4 regions of the Calidifontimicrobium sp. SYSU G02091 genome follow, and region 2 is predicted to be linked to each of the others. Evidence: predicted binding sites of a transcription regulator. Region 2 holds the regulator's gene; each other region holds the start of a gene.
What was found. Region 2 encodes sigma-54, which starts transcription at its own class of promoters, with help from an activator protein. Its sites were predicted from a motif close to TGGCANGNAANCTGCTTT; they were not measured.

Region 1 (4,227 bases), on a different contig from region 2:
CCTCGTAGACCTGGTCGTCGCGCGCCTCGTCGATGCGCGGGCTCTGGCTCGTCGGCCCGATGAACAGGCCCGAGAACAGGTAGCTCAGGCTCGGGTGGTTGTGCCAGAAGGTCAGCAGGCTCGCGAGCAGGTCGGGCCGGCGCAGGAACGGGCTGTCGGCGGGCGTCGCGCCGCCGAGCACGAAGTGGTTGCCGCCGCCGGTGCCGGTGTGGCGGCCGTCGAGCATGAACTTCTCGGTGCTGAGCCTGGTCTGGTGCGCCGCCTCGTAGAGGAACTCGGTGTGGTCGACGAGCTCGTCCCAGTTCGACGCCGGGTGGATATTGACCTCGATCACGCCCGGATCGGGCGTGACCTGCAGCACCTTCAGGCGCGGGTCGCGCGGCGGCGGGTAGCCCTCGAGCACGATCTTCATGCCGAGCTCGGCGGCCGTCGCCTCGACCGCGGCGAGCAGCGCGAGGTAGTCCTCGAGGTGCGCCAGCGGCGGCATGAAGACGTAGAGCACCCCGCTCTTGCCGCCGCGCTGCGCCTCGCCCTTCGGGCCGTTCATGCGCTGCGGGTCGCGCACCTCGACGCACAGCGCGGTGCGCACGATCCACGACGCGCTCTCGCCGCGCTGCGGGAACGCGTCGGTGCCGCGCGGGTGCGGCGCCACCGGCGTGTGGGGGCCGGCGGCCATCGGCCACCCGCCGCCTGGCTCGCCGCCCGCCACGCCCTCGCCGAGCGCCGGCCACGGCTGGCCCTGCAGCGCCACCGCGCCGCCTTCGGCGTAGCCGCGACCGACCTGGTGCGCGTCGTAGCCAGGACCGCCGGCCTGCGCGCGCAGCGCGGCGGCCCCCGGCAGCGCGGGGCGCGGCGCGAACGGGTCGTGCTCGAGGTGGAACGGGTACTCGCTCGCCTTGACCCACGGCAGCGAGTCGAGCGGCAGGCGGTAGCCCATCGGCGAGTCGCCCGGGATCAGGTACAGCCGCTCGTCGCGCACGAACCAGCGGCCGGTGATCCACTTCGGCCCCGCCGTGCCGACCTGCCACTCGCGCTTGAGCGGCAGCACGTAGCCGACGACGTGGGCCAGCCCCTGGTCGAACACGCGGCGCAGCCGCGCACGCTCGAGCTCGTCGTCGAGCCTGCTGTCGAACGGGTCGACGTTGACCGGCAACCGGCGCTCGCGCCACAGGTAGTACCAGGTGTCCTCGTAGCCCGGGACGACGTACTTCGGGTCGAGGCCGAGCCGGCGCGTCAGCGTTTCGATGAAGCGCTTCGCGTCGGCGTCGGTGTAGTGGTGCGGTTCGCGCTCGTCGGCGAACAGGCCCGGGTCGTGCCAGCACGGCTCGCCGTCGGCGCGCCAGGCCACCGTCAGCGCCCAGCGCGGCAGCTGCTCACCGGGGTACCACTTGCCCTGGCCGAAGTGCAGGAAGCCGCCGGCGCCGTACTTGTCGCGCAGCCTGTGCACCAGCCCCTGCGCAACGCCGCGCTTGGTGGGCCCGAGCGCGTCGGTGTTCCACTCCGCGCCGTCGCGGTCGTCGACCGAGACGAAGGTCGGCTCGCCGCCCATCGTCAGCCGCACGTCCTGCTTCGCGAGGTGCGCGTCGACGTCGTGGCCGAGGTTCAGGATGGCCTGCCACTGCTCGTCGTTGTACGGCTTGGTCACGCGCGGCGACTCGTGGATGCGCGTGACCGCCATGTGGTGGCTGAACTCGACCTCGGCCTCGTCGTGCGCGCCGGTGATCGGCGCCGCGCTCGACGGCTCGGGCGTGCACGCGACCGGGATGTGCCCCTCGCCGGCGAGCAGCCCCGAGGTGGGGTCGAGCCCGATCCAACCGGCGCCGGGCAGGTAGACCTCGCACCACGCGTGCAGGTCGGTGAAGTCGGCCTCGGCGCCGCTCGGGCCGTCGATGGCCTTGACGTCGGGCTTGAGCTGGATCAGGTAGCCCGAGACGAAGCGCGCCGCGAGCCCGAGGTGGCGCAGCAGCTGCACGAGCAGCCAGCCGCTGTCGCGGCACGAGCCGCAACCCTTTTCGAGCGTCTCCTCGGGCGTCTGCACACCCGGCTCGAGCCGGATCAGGTACGCGATCTCGCGCTGCAGCCGCCGGTTGAGGTCGACGATGAAGTCCACCGTGCGACGCCGCTCGCGCGACACCGTGTTCAGGAAGGCCTCGAAGCGCGGCGTCAGCGGCAGCTTGGCCAGGTACGGCAGCAGGTCGTGCTTCAGCCCGGGCTCGTAGTCGAACGGAAAGTGCTCGGCGTCGGGCTCGAGGAAAAAGTCGAACGGGTTGTAGACCGCCATCTCGGCGACGAGATCGACGGTGATCTTCAGCTCGGTCGTCTTGCCGGGGAACACGAGCCGCGCGAGGTAGTTCGCGAACGGGTCCTGCTGCCAGTTGACGAAGTGCTCGGCCGGCTCGACACGCATCGAATAGCTCAGCACCGGCGTGCGGCTGTGCGGCGCCGGGCGCAGCCGCACGATCTGCGGCGACAGGCCGACGAGACGGTCGTAGCGGTAGTGCGTGACGTGGTTCAGCGCGACGTGGATGGCCACCCGTTCTCTCCCTGTGTCCGCGCGGCCGGCATGCAACTTCCAGACCACGGGCACCGGTTCGGTGCAGTGCGTCGCGCACCGGTGCGGTGCACGGCACGTGCGCGACGGGCGCCGGTGTCAGAAGCGGTGATGCCAGTAGCGACGGCGGCGCTCGCGCTCGCAGGTCGGTGCGGCCGCGGCCGGCCAGTGCCAGGCACCGCAGCGGTCGCTGCGCACGACGTCGATGCCGCGCTCGGCGTAGCGCTCGAGCACATCGGCTGCCGGATGACCGAAGCGGTTGGCAAAGCCCGCCTGCACGACGGCCACGCGCGGCGACACCGCATCGAGAAAGCCCGCGCTCGACGAGGTGCGGCTGCCGTGGTGCGGCACGAGCAGCACGTCGCTGCGCAGCGCGGCGCCGTGCCGCTGCACCAGCGCCGCTTCCTGTGCCGCCTCGATGTCGCCGGCCAGCAGCACGCGGCGCCCGCTCGCGTCGACGACGCGCAGCACGCAGCTCAGCGCGTTGGGCCGCAGCGCCCTGTCGTGGTCCTCGGCCGGGGGATGCAGCACCTCGAACGTGACGCCGTCCCACTGCCAGCGCTGGCCGGCCTCGCAGCGCCGCTGCGGCAGCGGCGCCGCACGCAGCGGGTGATCGGCGGGCAGCGAGCTGTCGAGCCGGCCCACCGGCAGCGCCGCGACCACCGCCGCGGCGCCGCCGACGTGGTCGCTGTCGCGGTGGCTGAGCACGAGCGCATCGAGCCAGCGCACGCCGAGCGCGTGCAGCAGCGGCACGAGCACGCGCTGGCCCGCGTCGCTGTCGCGGCTGTACTGCGGCCCGGCGTCGTACAGCAGCGCGTGATGCCGCGTGACGACGAGCACCGCGCTGCCCTGGCCGACGTCGACGGCGAGCAGGTCGAAGCCGCCGTGCGGCGGGCGCTCGACCGCCGGCCACAGCAGCGGCAACGCCAGCGGCAGTGCGAGCAGGCGCACGCGCGTGGGCAGCGGCGCCACCGCGAGCCAGGCCGCGAGCAGCCCGCCGGCCTGCACCCACCACGGCGCGACGGGTGCGGTCCAGACCGCCCACGACCCCGCGGTCAGCGCGGCCAGCAGCGCCGTCCACAGGGCCACGGCTGCGGCCGCGGCGTCCCACAGCGGCGGTGCGACGATGCCCGCCAGCGCGAGCGGCGTGACGACCAGCGTGACGAGCGGAATCGCGACCAGGTTGGCAACGAAGCCGACGAGCGAGACCTGCTGGAACAGCACCAGCGTCAGCGGCGCCAGACCGACGGTGGCGACGGCCTGCGTGCGCAGCGCACCGTGCACGGCGCGGGCCGCGCGCGCGGGCCACGACGGCGCCGCCTGCATGGCGGCCGCGCGGCGCGCCGGCTCGGAGCCGATCAGCAGCGCGACGGCGACGAACGACAGCCAGAAGCCCGGCTCCAGCAAGGCCCACGGATCGGCCACGCTGACGGCGACGGCCGCCGCCAGCAGCACGAGTGGCCAAGGCCAGTTCAACCCCAGGCTCGCGACGGCCGCAGCAGCCGCCAGCATCCACACGGTGCGCTGCGCCGGCACGCCCCAGCCGGCGAACACGGCATACGCGGCGGCGGCCAGCACGCCGCCCCAGCGCGCGGCCGCGGGCGCCGGCAGCCACAGCGGCAGCCGCGCACTGCGCCGCCACGCCCAGCCGATCAGGCCGCCGGCCGCCCACGCGA
Region 2 (4,227 bases):
CGCCGCGATGCACGTGCAGCGCCGCCGCCTCGACAAGGAAGCTGACATGGCCGCGTTCGCTGCCGAGCAGGGGCTCGACCGCGACAAGTTCCTCGACGCGCTGCGCTCGTTCGGTGTCGCCACCAAGGCGCGCCAGGCCAAGGCACTGGCCGACGCGTACAAGATCGACGGCACGCCGTCGATCGGCGTCGGTGGGCGCTTCTTCACGTCGGGCAGCCTCGCCGGCAGCAACGAGCGTTCGTTGCAAGTGGCGAGCTTCCTCGTCGAGCGCATCCGCAAGGGCGGCTGAGCCGGCGCGCCGGTGCGGTGGCGACGCGCCACCCGCGCCGAAATTTCACACGCCACCGGGTGGCGTGCCGACGCGACGGGGCTAGAATGGCCTGCAATTTCCATGCCGCTATGCCCTGTCGCCTGACTGCCCCGCTGCCCGCGCTGCTGGTCGCGCTCACCGTCGCGCTGTCGGCCGCGGCGCCGGCCGTCGCGCAGCGCAGCGACCGCAGCCAGCCGATGACGATCGAGGCCGACCGCCAGAGCACGGTCGACCTGGCCAAGCGGGTCGTCGTCTTCGTCGGCAACGTCGTGATCACGCAGGGTTCGCTGCGCATCACGGCCGAGCGCGTCGAGGTGCGCGAAACGCCCGAGGGCTGGCGCAGCGCGGTGGCCCTCGGCGAGGCCGGCCGCGCGGCCACGTTCCGGCAAAAGCGCGACGGCGTCGACGAGGTCATCGAGGGGCGCGCCGACCGCATCGACTACGACGGCCGCGCCGACACCGTGCGCCTCGCCGGCAATGCGCTGCTGCGGCGTCTGCGTGGCGGCGCGCCGGCCGACGAAGTCACCGGCGCGCTGATCACCTACGACAACGTCAACGAGACCTTCAGCGTCAGCGCCGGCGACGGTGGTGGTCGCGTGCGCGCCATCCTGACGCCGCGCGAGTCGGCGCCGGCGGGTTCGCGGCCGTGAACGCGCTGCGCGAACCCGCGCCCCCCACGCCGGTGTCGCTGCCGGCCACGACGGCCGTCAGCCGCCTCGAAGCCACCGGCCTCGAGAAGCGCTACGGCGCGCGCCGCGTCGTCAAGGGCGTCGGGCTGGCGGTCAGTGCCGGCGAGGTGGTCGGCCTGCTCGGCCCCAACGGCGCCGGCAAGACGACGATCTTCTACATGGTCGTCGGGCTGATCCGCGCCGACGCCGGCGAGATCCGCATCGACGGCCAGCCGGTGCACCACCGGCCGATCCACCAGCGTTCGCGACTGGGGCTGAGCTACCTGCCGCAGGAGGCGTCGATCTTCCGCAAGCTCACGGTCGAGGAGAACGTGCGCGCCGTGCTCGAGCTGCAGCGTGGCGCCGACGGCCGGCCGCTGAAGCCGGCCGAGATCGAGCGCCAGCTCAACGACCTGCTGCTCGAGCTGAGCATCGACAAGCTGCGCACCAGCCCGGCGCCGGCGCTGTCGGGCGGCGAGCGGCGGCGCGTCGAGATCGCGCGCGCGCTGGCCACGCAGCCGCGCTTCATCCTGCTCGACGAGCCGTTCGCCGGCGTCGACCCGATCGCCGTGATCGAGATCCAGCGCATCATCGGCTTCCTGAAGGCGCGCGGCATCGGCGTGCTGATCACCGACCACAACGTGCGCGAGACGCTGGGCATCTGCGACCGCGCCTACATCATCAGCGACGGCCAGGTGCTGGCCGAGGGCACGCCGGCCGACATCGTCGACAACGCCGACGTGCGCAAGGTGTACCTCGGCGAGCACTTCCGCATGTAGCCGGCATGAGCATGAAGCCGTCACTGCAGGTCCGGCTGTCGCAGCACCTGGCGCTGACGCCGCAGCTGCAGCAGTCGATCCGGCTGCTGCAGCTGTCGACGCTCGAGCTGCACCAGGAAGTCGAGCAGATGCTCGAGCAGAACCCGTTCATCGAACTCGACGACGAGGCCGCTTCGCCGTTCGAGGCTTCGCTCGACGCCGCGGCCGAGCGCGCAATGCCGGCCGATCGCATGGCCGAGCCCGACGAGACCGACGGCCGCCTCGACGACGCCGAGCCGGCCGGCCTCGACGGCACCGAACTCGGCACGACCGAACGCGACGACTGGGCCAACGGCACCGAAGGCGACGACTTCGACGGCATCCGCGAGACGCCCGCGGCGGCGGCGACCGACGACGACTTCGAGCCGCAGGAGCGCGGCCCCGGCGACACGCTCGCCGACCACCTGCGCCGCCAGGTGCTCGGCATGCGGCTCGCGCCCGAGGACGCGGCCGCCGTCGAGGTGCTGATCGACTCGCTCGACGACGACGGCTACCTCGCCGACACGCTCGACGAGATCGCGCAGCAGCTCGCCCCCGACGACGAGGAGGCGCGCGACGAGCTGCTGTCGCGGCTGCGCTGCGCGCTCGGCTGGCTGCAAAGCCTCGACCCCTGCGGCGTCGGCGCGCGCGACCTGCGCGAGTGCCTGACGCTGCAGCTGCGCACGCGGTCCGCGTCGCCGGCGCGCGACGTGGCGCTGGCAATCTGCGAACAGCACCTCGAGCTGCTGGCCAAGCGTGACATCAAGCGGCTGATGGCGGTGACCGGCGCCGACGAGGACGTCATCCGGCAGGCGCAGGCGCTGATCGTGGCCTGCGAGCCGAAGCCCGGACGGCCGTTCGCGCGCGCCGAGGCCAACGTCGTCGTCCCCGACGTCATCGTCGTGCGCAGCGGGCGCGGCTGGAAGTGCGTGCTCAACCCCGACGTGATGCCCAGGCTGCGCATCAACGACCTGTACGCGCAGGCGATCCGCGGCCAGCGCAACGGCTCGGCGGCGGGTCTGTCGTCGCGGCTGCAGGAAGCGCGCTGGTTCATGAAGAACATCCAGCAGCGCTTCGACACCATCCTGCGCGTCTCGAGCGCGATCGTCGAGCGGCAGAAGGCTTTCTTCAGCCACGGCGAGATCGCGATGAAGCCGCTGGTGCTGCGCGAGATCGCCGACGAGCTCGGCCTGCACGAGAGCACGATCTCGCGCGTGACCACCGCCAAGTACATGGCCACGCCGTTCGGCACCTTCGAGCTGAAGTACTTCTTCGGCTCGTCGCTGAACACCGAGGCCGGCGGCAACGCGTCGAGCACCGCGGTGCGCGCGCTGATCAAGCAGTTCGTCGCCGCCGAGGACCCGGCCAAGCCGCTGTCGGACAGCCAGCTCAGCCAGATGCTCGAGGAGCAGGGCATCCAGGTCGCGCGGCGCACGGTGGCCAAGTACCGCGAGGCGCTGAAGATCGCGCCGGCCAACCTGCGCAAGGCGCTGTGACGCCGGCGCCGAGTGCGTCTGCGCCCGCGCCGCGCGGCGTGGCGCTGTTCCTGCCGGCTGCCGGCGGCACCGAGACGCTGCTGGCCGACGAGTGCCGCCGCCTGCTCGGCGGCGCGGCGCGTATCGAGCCCGGCCGCGGTGGCGTCACGGTGCACGGCGACGCGGTGGCGGCGATGACGCTGAACCTCGAGAGCCGCCTCGCGCAGCGCGTGCTGTGGCCCTTGGCCGATGGCCCCTACCGCGACGAACACGACCTGTATGCGCTCGCGCGCACGGTGCGCTGGACCGACTGGATCACGCCGCGGCAGACGCTGCGCGTGGACACGAGCGCGCGCGCGTCGCCGCTGCGCAGCCTGCACTTTGCGGCGCTGCGCATCAAGGATGCCGTGTGCGACGTGCTGCGCGATGCCACCGGCGCACGCCCGAGCGTCGACACGCGCGACCCCGACCTGCCGCTGCGGCTGCACCTGGGCGCGGCGCACGCGACGCTGTACGTCGACACCTCGGGCGAGCCGCTGTTCAAGCGCGGCTGGCGCGACGCCGCCGCCGCGGGCCGCGAAGTCAAGGGCGAGGCGCCGCTGAAAGAGACGCTGGCCGCCGCGATGCTCGCCGCCGCCGGCTGGCAGGGCCGTGCCGAAGACCTGCCGCTGCTCGACCCGTGCTGTGGCGCCGGCACGATCGCGATCGAGGCCGCGCAACTCGCGTGCGGCATCGCCCCGGGCGCGCAGCGCCGCTTCGCGTTCGAGCGGCTGGCGCCGTTTCGCGACCACGCGGCGACCTGGCAGGCGTTGCGGCGCGACGCGCGCGAGCGCGTGCACGCGCCGGCGGTGGCGGTGTTCGCCGGCGACGTGTCGTTTCGCATGACCGATTTCGCTGCGCGCAACGCCGAGCGCGCCGGCGTCGCCACGGCGATCGCGTTCAAGACGGCCGACGCGCTGCAGCGTCCGCCGCCGGCG
Region 3 (4,227 bases), on a different contig from region 2:
GGCACCTGCGTGAGCATGTCGATGTTGGCCAGGTAGCGCAGCCGCCGGCGTGACTCGCGCAGTTCGTCGACGGTGCGCTCGTGCGTCAGCCCCATCGTCGCGAACGCCATCGCCGCGACGCTCAGCGCGCTGGCGAGCATCGACAGCGCGACGGGTGCGCCGGGCACCGCAGGGTCGTGGACCAGACTCGCGACCCACGTCGTGCCGTGCACGGCCGCCGCGCTGCCGACCAGGGCCACCAGCCGGCGCAGCGCCGCGCTGTGGCGACGTGCCGGTGCCCCGAACAGCACCCACGCGGCATGGGCGTGCACCACCGTCATCGCGCCGAGCCACGCGGTGCCGGGCGCGTGCGTGGCGCCGTCGGCCAGCGCCACCAGCAGCGCGATCGCGAGCACGCCGGCGTCGAAGCCCGGGTGGATCGGCGGGGGCTGACGGCCGTGGAAGCGGCGCACGCCGAGCACGACGAGCACCGGCCAGACGAGCAGCAGCACGGCGCCGAGTGTCGACGCCGGCATGCCGCCGCCGGTGAGCGCGAAGGCCGCGAGCCCGACCGCGGCGAGCCACTGCGCGGCGCTCCACGCACCGCGGCCACGGGCCTGCGGCTGTCCGGCCAGCATCGCGCTCGTCACCGCCGCGCACAGCAGTGCCACGCCGGCGGCGGCGAGCATCAGCGTGGGCAGGTGCACATCGGTGGCGACGAGCATGGCGCATTGTCGAGTCGCGCTCGGCAGTCGCGGTTCCGTCTTGAGGGTGCGGGATGCAACCAGATGCTGCGCGCCGCGCTGCGGCGTCACCGCCGGTCACAAGTGCGTGCGCCGGGGCGCGTGGCGTATCCTCGCGCCGATGTCTGCGCTGTTCGACGCCTTCTGGCGCGCCACCGCCTACTGCCTGCACCCGCGCGTGGTGCTGTGGTCGCTGCTGCCGCTGCTGCTGGCGTCGGCGGCGACGCTGGCGCTCGGTTACTTCTACTGGGAGGCGGCGGTGGCCGGCGTGCGCGCCACGCTCGACGGCTGGGCATTGACCGCGGCGCTGTTCCAGTGGCTCGAGTCGCTCGGTGCAGGCGGCTTGCGCGCGCTGCTGGCGCCGCTGCTCGTCGTCGCGCTGGCGGTGCCGGTGATCGTCGTCGTCGCGCTGCTGCTCGTCGCGGCGCTGATGACGCCGGCGCTCGTGTCGCTGGTGGCGCGGCGGCGCTTCCCGACGCTCGAGCGCCGCCACGGTGCGCCGCTGGCGCTGGGTGTCGCGCGTTCGCTTGCGCTGGGCGTGCTGGCGCTGGTACTGCTCGCCGCGAGTGTGCCGCTGTGGTTCGTGCCGCCGCTGGCGCTGCTGCTGCCGCCGCTGATCTGGGGCTGGCTCGCGTACCGCGTGCTGGCGTTCGACGTGCTCGCCGCGCACGCCAGCGCCGACGAGCGGCGCGCACTGCTGGCCGCGCACCGCTGGCCGCTGCTGGGCATGGGCCTGGTCACCGGCTACCTCGGCGCGGCGCCGTCGCTGCTGTGGGCGATGGGCGCGCTCGCGCTGATCTTCGCGCCGCTGCTCGCGGTGCTGTCGATCTGGCTGTACACGCTGGTGTTCGCGTTCTCGGCGCTGTGGTTCGCCCATTACGCGCTGGCGGCGCTGCAGGCGTGGCGCGCCGAACACGAACCCGTGCCCGACGTCGTGACGGTGAGCGCCGGCGGGGCCGGCGACGCGCCGCCCGCGCCCGAGCCACCGCTGCTGCCTCGACCCCAGCCATGAACTTCGGCCTCATCGTCATCGGCGACGAGATCCTGTCGGGCAAACGACAGGACAAGCACCTGTCCAAGGTGATCGAGCTGCTCGGCGCGCGCGGGCTGGCGCTCGCGTGGGCGCGCTTCGTCGGCGACGACCGCGCGCGCATCACTGCCACGCTGCGCGACGCGTTCGCCAGCGGTGACGTGGTGTTCTCGTGCGGCGGCATCGGCGCGACGCCCGACGACCACACGCGCCAGTGCGCCGCCGCCGCGCTCGGCGTGCCGCTCGAGCTGCACCCGCAGGCGCGCGAACTGATCCTCGAGCGCATGCGCGACGTCGCGGCGGAGCAGGGCGTGCCGTTCGAGCCCGACCGCCCCGACAACGTGCATCGCCTGAACATGGGCGTGTTCCCGCGCGGTGCGACGATCGTGCCGAACCCGTACAACAAGATTCCGGGCTTCTCGGTCGGCGACGTGCACTTCCTGCCGGGCTTTCCGGTGATGGCGTGGCCGATGATCGAGGGCCTGCTCGACGGCCGCTACGCCGCGCTGCACGGCAGCCAGCGCCAGACCGAACGCTCCGTGATCGTGATGGGCTCGATGGAGGCCACGCTCACGCCGCTGATGGAGGCCGTCGAGCGCGAGCACCCGGCGGTGCGCGTGTTCAGCTTGCCCAGCGTCGATCACCCGCAGTACGGCCGTCACATCGAGCTCGGCGTCAAGGGCCCGGCCGGCGAGGTCGAGGCGGCGTTCGCGCAGCTGCGCAGCGGCTTGCAGGTTCTGGGCGTCATGTTGGGCCCCGAAATGGTGCGCACTTGATCGGGGCGCGGCACCGCTTTGGTGTGCAGGCGCGGTGCGCACCCGTGCGACGACGTGCGGGTCGCGCCCCTGGATCGGGCATGCTTTCTGCTAGATTCTGGTGCGCCTTGGACGGCCGGTCACGGTCCTCCTCGAGCCGTCAAGTTTTTTCGATTCCACCCCACTGCAAGCGTCCCGCTAGGAGATTTCTGATGGCCAAGACCGTCGCCGACGTGATGAAGATGGTGAAGGACAACGAAGTCAAGTTCGTCGACTTCCGCTTCACCGACACCCGCGGCAAGGAACAACACGTCACCGTGCCCGTGGCGGCGTTCAACGAAGACAAGTTCACCGAAGGCCACGCCTTCGACGGCTCGTCGATCGCCGGCTGGAAGGGCATCGAGGCGTCGGACATGCTGCTGATGCCCGACCCGAACACCGCCAACATCGACCCGTTCTTCGAGGAGCCGACGCTGTTCATGACGTGCGACGTCATCGAACCGGGCGACGGCAAGCCCTACGAGCGCGACCCGCGCTCGCTGGCCAAGCGCGCCGAGGCGTACATGAAAGCCTCGGGCCTCGGTGACGCGGCGTACTTCGGCCCCGAGCCCGAGTTCTTCGTCTTCGACAGCATCCACTGGCACGTCGACATGTCGGGCTGCGGCGTGCGCATCGAGTCGGAAGAGGCGGCCTGGAGCACCGGCAAGGACTACGAAGGCGGCAACCGCGGCCACCGGCCGACCGTCAAGGGCGGCTACTTCCCGGTCCCGCCGATCGACAGCTTCCAGGACATGCGCTCCGAGATGTGCCTGCTGCTCGAGCAGATGGGCATCCCGGTCGAGGTGCACCACCACGAGGTCGCCACCGCCGGCCAGATGGAGATCGGCACCAAGTTCAGCACGCTGGTGCAGCGCGCCGACTGGCTGCAGCTGCAGAAGTACATCATCCACAACGTCGCGCACGCCTACGGCAAGACGGCGACCTTCATGCCCAAGCCCATCGTCGGTGACAACGGCAGCGGCATGCACGTGCACCAGTCGGTGTGGAAGGATGGCAAGAACCTGTTCGCCGGCGACGGCTACGCCGGGCTGAGCGAGTTCGCGCTGTACTACATCGGCGGCATCATCAAGCACGCGCGTGCACTCAACGCGATCACGAACCCCGGCACCAACAGCTACAAGCGCCTGGTGCCCGGCTTCGAGGCGCCGGTCAAGCTCGCGTACTCGTCGCGCAACCGCTCGGCGTCGATCCGCATCCCGTACGTCGCCAACCCGAAGGGCCGCCGCATCGAGTGCCGCTTCCCGGACCCGACGGCCAACCCGTACCTCGCGTTCAGTGCGATGCTGATGGCCGGTCTCGACGGCGTCGAGAACAAGATCCACCCGGGCGAAGCGGCCAGCAAGGACCTGTACCACCTGCCGCCCGAAGAAGACGCGAAGATCCCGACCGTGTGCTCGAGCCTCGACCAGGCGCTCGAGTACCTCGACAAGGACCGCGCGTTCCTGACCAAGGGCGGCGTGTTCACCGACGCCTTCATCGACGCCTACATCGAGCTGAAGATGCAGGAGGTCACGCGCTTCCGCATGACGACGCACCCGGTCGAGTTCGACATGTACTACAGCCTGTGACCGGTGGCCGCCGCTGCCGCGGCGCGCCGGCACAGCCCCGAAGGGACGGCCGCGGCCGTCCCTTTTCGTTCGGCTTTTCGGGCGATGCGCCG
Region 4 (4,227 bases), on a different contig from region 2:
TAGTACAGGTCCTCGCGGAACGTGTGGGCGGCGATCATCTCGCGCAGGTTGCGGTGCGTCGCACAGATGATCGCGACGTCGACGCCGATCGACTTGGTGCTGCCCAGCGGCGTGACCTGGCGCTCCTGCAGCACGCGCAGCAGGTGCGCCTGCAGCGGCAGCGGCATGTCGCCGATCTCGTCGAGGAACAGCGTGCCGCCGTTGGCCTGCACGATCTTGCCCACCGCACCCTTGCGCCGCGCGCCGGTGAACGCGCCTTCCTCGTAGCCGAACAGTTCGGCCTCGATCAGCGTCTCGGGGATCGACGCGCAGTTGACGGCGACGAACGGCTGCCGCGAGCGGCGCGAGTCGTGGTGGATCGCGCGCGCCAGCAGTTCCTTGCCGGTGCCGGTTTCGCCGAGGATCAGCACCGGGATGTCGCGGTCGAGCACGCGGCGGATCTTGGCGACGACCTGCTCGATCTGGGCGTCGCCGGTCTGCAGCTGCGCGAGGCCCGAGGGCGACGCATCGCGCGCCGATGCGGCCGGCGCGCCGGCCGGCGGCGCCGCGGGCGCAGCCGGCTCGGCGGCGGCCGGCGGGGTCCGGGGCCGGTCGGGCAGGTCGTGCCAGACCGGAAAGTTGAAGCGCGCGACGACGTGGAACTGGCGCCCGCCGGGCGTCGTGACCGCCACTGGCGTGGCCAGCGGCGAGCGGAACTGGTCGACCAGCGCGCCGACGCTGGTGCCGAACAGCGACACCAGTGTGTGCATGCGCACCGCGGCGCTGCTCATGCCGAGCTGGTCGAGCGCGCCGCGGTTGGCGCCGACGATGCGTCCCTCGGGGGAGACGGCGAGGATGCCCTCCATCAGCGTGCCGATGAACTCCACCCGGCTGTGGAAGTGCAGCCGCATCACGTGGCGGAAGTCGTCGTTGAGCCAGTGGTTCTCGATCATCCGCGCCGACATCTTCACCAGCCCCATCGTGTGCTGGTGGTAGCTGCGGTGGTCGCCGGTGACGTCGAGCACGCCGAGGATGTTGCCGCGCGGGTCGAGGATCGGCGCGGCCGAGCAGGTGAGGAAGTGGTTGGCGTGCAGGAAGTGCTCGTCGGCGTGGACGAGCGTGGGCGCCTCGTCGACGAGCGCCGTGCCGATCGCGTTCGTGCCCTTGGCGGGCTCGGACCAGTTGACGCCGGGCTGCAGCGCGACCTTCTGCGCCTTCGCGAGGAAGTCGTCGTCGCCGATCGCGTGGATGATCGTGCCGGTGGCGTCGCACAGCACGACCATGCTCTCGGTGTTGACGATCTGCTCGTAGAGCATCTCCATCACCGGCGCGGCGTGGCTGTACAGCCGCAGGTTGCGCTCGCGCACGATGCTGAGGTCGGAGCGGCCGAGCGGCGCGTGATCGGGGCGCTCGATGCGTGACAGCCCGAACGCCGCGCAGCGCTCGTGCGACTGCTTGATCGCGTCGATGTGCCCCGGATGCGGTACGGTGGCGGTCAGCGAGGCCGCACGCCCCTCGCGCTCGGCACGCATGCGCCCGGCCACGCCGGTGGCGAATGTTCGGTAGGCAGGCATCCTTCGTCTCCTCTACTGCAGCGGGCGCGGCTTCGCTGTCCGCGTCCCAGGCGCGAGTGTTCCACATGCTGCATCGCGAACCTGAACCGTTCCTGATCGGAACACGGGCCCCGGGCCGACCCCGACGCGGCGCGGCGCGGCCGGCGCCGCGGCCGATGGCACGTGGTTTGCAAAAAACGGCGCATCCCTGCATTCCAACCACGGAGCGACCTTCCGATGATCACGCTGCCCCTTCGTTTCGACCTGCGGCCGTTCGCCGCCGCCCTCGTGCTGGCGCTGTCGGGCACGGCGTTCGCCCACGGCGACGTCACGCCGCAGGCCGTCGATACCCGCGAGCTGCCGCAGCTCGGCGAGCAGTGGCGCACCGAGAACCCCTACCGCAGCAATGCGGTGGCGGTGCGCATCGGCAGTTCGGCGTACAACCAGAACTGCGCGCGCTGCCACGGGCTCGAGGCGGTCTCGGGCGGCATCGCGCCGGACCTGCGCAAGCTCGACAGTGACTGCGCGACACTGCGCGACGACAGGCGCAAGGCGGCGTGCGTGAAGGAGATGGACGACTTCTTCCTCGGCAAAGTGCGCCGCGGCGTGACGCGCAACGGCGCGGTCTACATGCCGCCTTTCGAGGGCATCTTGAGTCAGGAGGCGATGTGGTCGATCAAGTCGTACCTCGAGACGCGGCGGGAGAAGCCGATTTGACGCCGCCAGCCGACCGCCGGCGCCGCCGGCTGATCACGGCGGCGGCTGCCGCCGTCGCCACTGCTGCGCTGCCGCTGGCTGCGCGTGCGCAGGCGCTGGCGCGCGTGAAGGAGCGCGGGCGGCTGTCGGTGGCGGTCTACCACGACATGCCGCCGTTTCACGTCGGCGGCGAGGGCATCGACGTGCTGCTCGCGCGTGCGCTGGCGCAGCACCTCGGGGTCACGCTGTCGCTGCTGCCGTTCCACGCCGGCGAGAGCATGGGCGACGACCTGCGCAACATGGTCTGGCGCGGACACTATCTCGGCTTCGGTCCGGCCGACGTGATGCTGCACGTGCCGGTCGACCCGCCGCTGATGCGCGCGACGCCGCAGGTCGAGATCTTCGCGCCGTACTACCGCGAGCGGGTGATGATCGCGCGCCGGCTCGACGCCGTGCCGCGCATGGACGGTCTGGCCGACTTCGGCACGCAGCGCATCGCGGTGGCGGGGCAGAGCCTGGCCGGCTGGCTGCTGATCGGTGCCGAAGGCGGGCGTTACCGCGACCAGCTGGACACCAGGATCGCCGACGGCACCGAGGCCGCGCATCGGCTGCGGCGCGGTGAAGTCGCCGGCGCCGCGGGGCTCGCCTCCGAGCTCGAGTCGGTGCTGGGCGGCGCCAGCGGCGTGGCGATCGAGCCGCTGCCGCTGCCGCAGATGCGCAACGGCTGGGCGGTCGGTATGGCCGTCAAGCGTGACGCGCGCGATCTCGCGCAGGCGCTGCAGGCGGCCGTCGAGGCGCTCGCCGCCAGTGGCGAACTGCCGGCGATGTTCGCGTCGCGCAACGTGTCGTGGCGCCGGCCGTGACAGCGCGGCGACGCTGTCACGGCGTGGAACACCGCTAGGGTTAGACCTAGGTTTCGGCGCCGAGGCCACCTTCGCAACATACGCCACAGGCTCCGTGGCGTCGCCAGGGTAGGCTGCGCCGGTATGCCCCGTGTCCACTCCACCCCGAGGACCCCATGCAGAAGACCTTGCACATCAACCCCGACAAATGCACCGGCTGCCTGCAGTGCGAGATGGCGTGCTCGTTCGAGAACTACGCCACCTACGCGCCGGCGAAGTCGCGCATCAAGGTGTTCGACTTCCACCATACCGGGCGCAAGGTGCCCTACACCTGCACGCAGTGCGACGAGGCCTGGTGCCTGCACGCGTGCCCGGTCGAGGCGATCACGATCGACAAGCTCACGGGCGCCAAGGTCGTCAACGAGACGACCTGCGTCGGCTGCAAGGTGTGCACGATCAGCTGCCCGTTCGGCACGATCAATTACGTGCAGGAAACCGGCAAGGTGCAGAAGTGCGACCTGTGCGGCGGCCAGCCGGCCTGTGCCGAAGTCTGCCCCACCGGCGCGATCACCTACATCGACGCCAACTGGACGGGCCTCGCGAAGATGCAGGCCTGGGCCGACAAGCTCGGCAACCAACCCGCTGCCGCATAAGGAGTACGACATGTCCTGGGCAGGAAAGATCCTCCGCGTCAACCTGAGCGCCGGCACCGTCAAGGCCGAGCCGCTGAACATGGACTGGGCGCGCGCCTACCTCGGCTCGCGCGGCCTGGCCACCAAGTACATCGTCGAGGAGGTCGACCCGAAGGTCGACCCGCTGGGCCCCGACAACAAGATCATCTGGGCGACCGGCCCGCTCACCGGCACGATGGCCTCGACCGGCGGGCGCTACACCGTCGTCACCAAGGGCCCGCTGACCGGCGCGATCGCGTGCTCGAACTCGGGCGGCCACTGGGGCGCCGAGCTCAAGATGGCCGGCTGGGACATGATCATCTTCGAGGGCAAGTCGGCCAAGCCGGTGTACCTGTACGTCGAGGACGACACGGCCGAGCTGCGCGACGCCGGCCACTTGTGGGGCAAGAGCGTCTGGGAGACCGAGGAGACGCTGAAGAAGCAGCACCAGGACCCGCTGCTGCGCATCTCGAGCATCGGCCTGGC

Region 1: a site for sigma-54 is predicted at 2,563-2,580, ahead of MOJ79_RS13210 (transglutaminase family protein). Genes of this name have one in related genera too.
Region 3: a site for sigma-54 is predicted at 2,605-2,622, ahead of glnA (type I glutamate--ammonia ligase). Genes of this name have one in related genera too.
Region 4: a site for sigma-54 is predicted at 1,710-1,727, ahead of pedF (cytochrome c-550 PedF). Genes of this name have one in related genera too.

Annotation. Positions count from the first base shown of each region.
Region 1 is NZ_JALBGB010000021.1:62,013-66,239, forward strand. Features, by position in the region: gene MOJ79_RS13210 (transglutaminase family protein) at 1-2,533, opposite strand, end outside; gene MOJ79_RS13215 (DNA internalization-related competence protein ComEC/Rec2) at 2,651-4,227, opposite strand, start outside.
Region 2 is NZ_JALBGB010000001.1:159,983-164,209, forward strand. Features, by position in the region: gene MOJ79_RS00795 (thiol:disulfide interchange protein DsbA/DsbL) at 1-289, shown strand, start outside; gene lptA (lipopolysaccharide transport periplasmic protein LptA) at 400-960, shown strand; gene lptB (LPS export ABC transporter ATP-binding protein) at 993-1,757, shown strand; gene MOJ79_RS00810 (RNA polymerase factor sigma-54) at 1,769-3,271, shown strand; gene MOJ79_RS00815 (THUMP domain-containing class I SAM-dependent RNA methyltransferase) at 3,310-4,227, shown strand, end outside.
Region 3 is NZ_JALBGB010000015.1:6,976-11,202, reverse strand. Features, by position in the region: gene MOJ79_RS10585 (GGDEF domain-containing protein) at 1-704, opposite strand, end outside; gene MOJ79_RS10580 (EI24 domain-containing protein) at 844-1,734, shown strand; gene MOJ79_RS10575 (competence/damage-inducible protein A) at 1,731-2,528, shown strand; gene glnA (type I glutamate--ammonia ligase) at 2,720-4,135, shown strand.
Region 4 is NZ_JALBGB010000019.1:37,491-41,717, reverse strand. Features, by position in the region: gene MOJ79_RS12375 (sigma-54-dependent Fis family transcriptional regulator) at 1-1,553, opposite strand, end outside; gene pedF (cytochrome c-550 PedF) at 1,770-2,249, shown strand; gene MOJ79_RS12365 (substrate-binding periplasmic protein) at 2,246-3,091, shown strand; gene MOJ79_RS12360 (4Fe-4S dicluster domain-containing protein) at 3,247-3,723, shown strand; gene MOJ79_RS12355 (aldehyde ferredoxin oxidoreductase family protein) at 3,734-4,227, shown strand, end outside.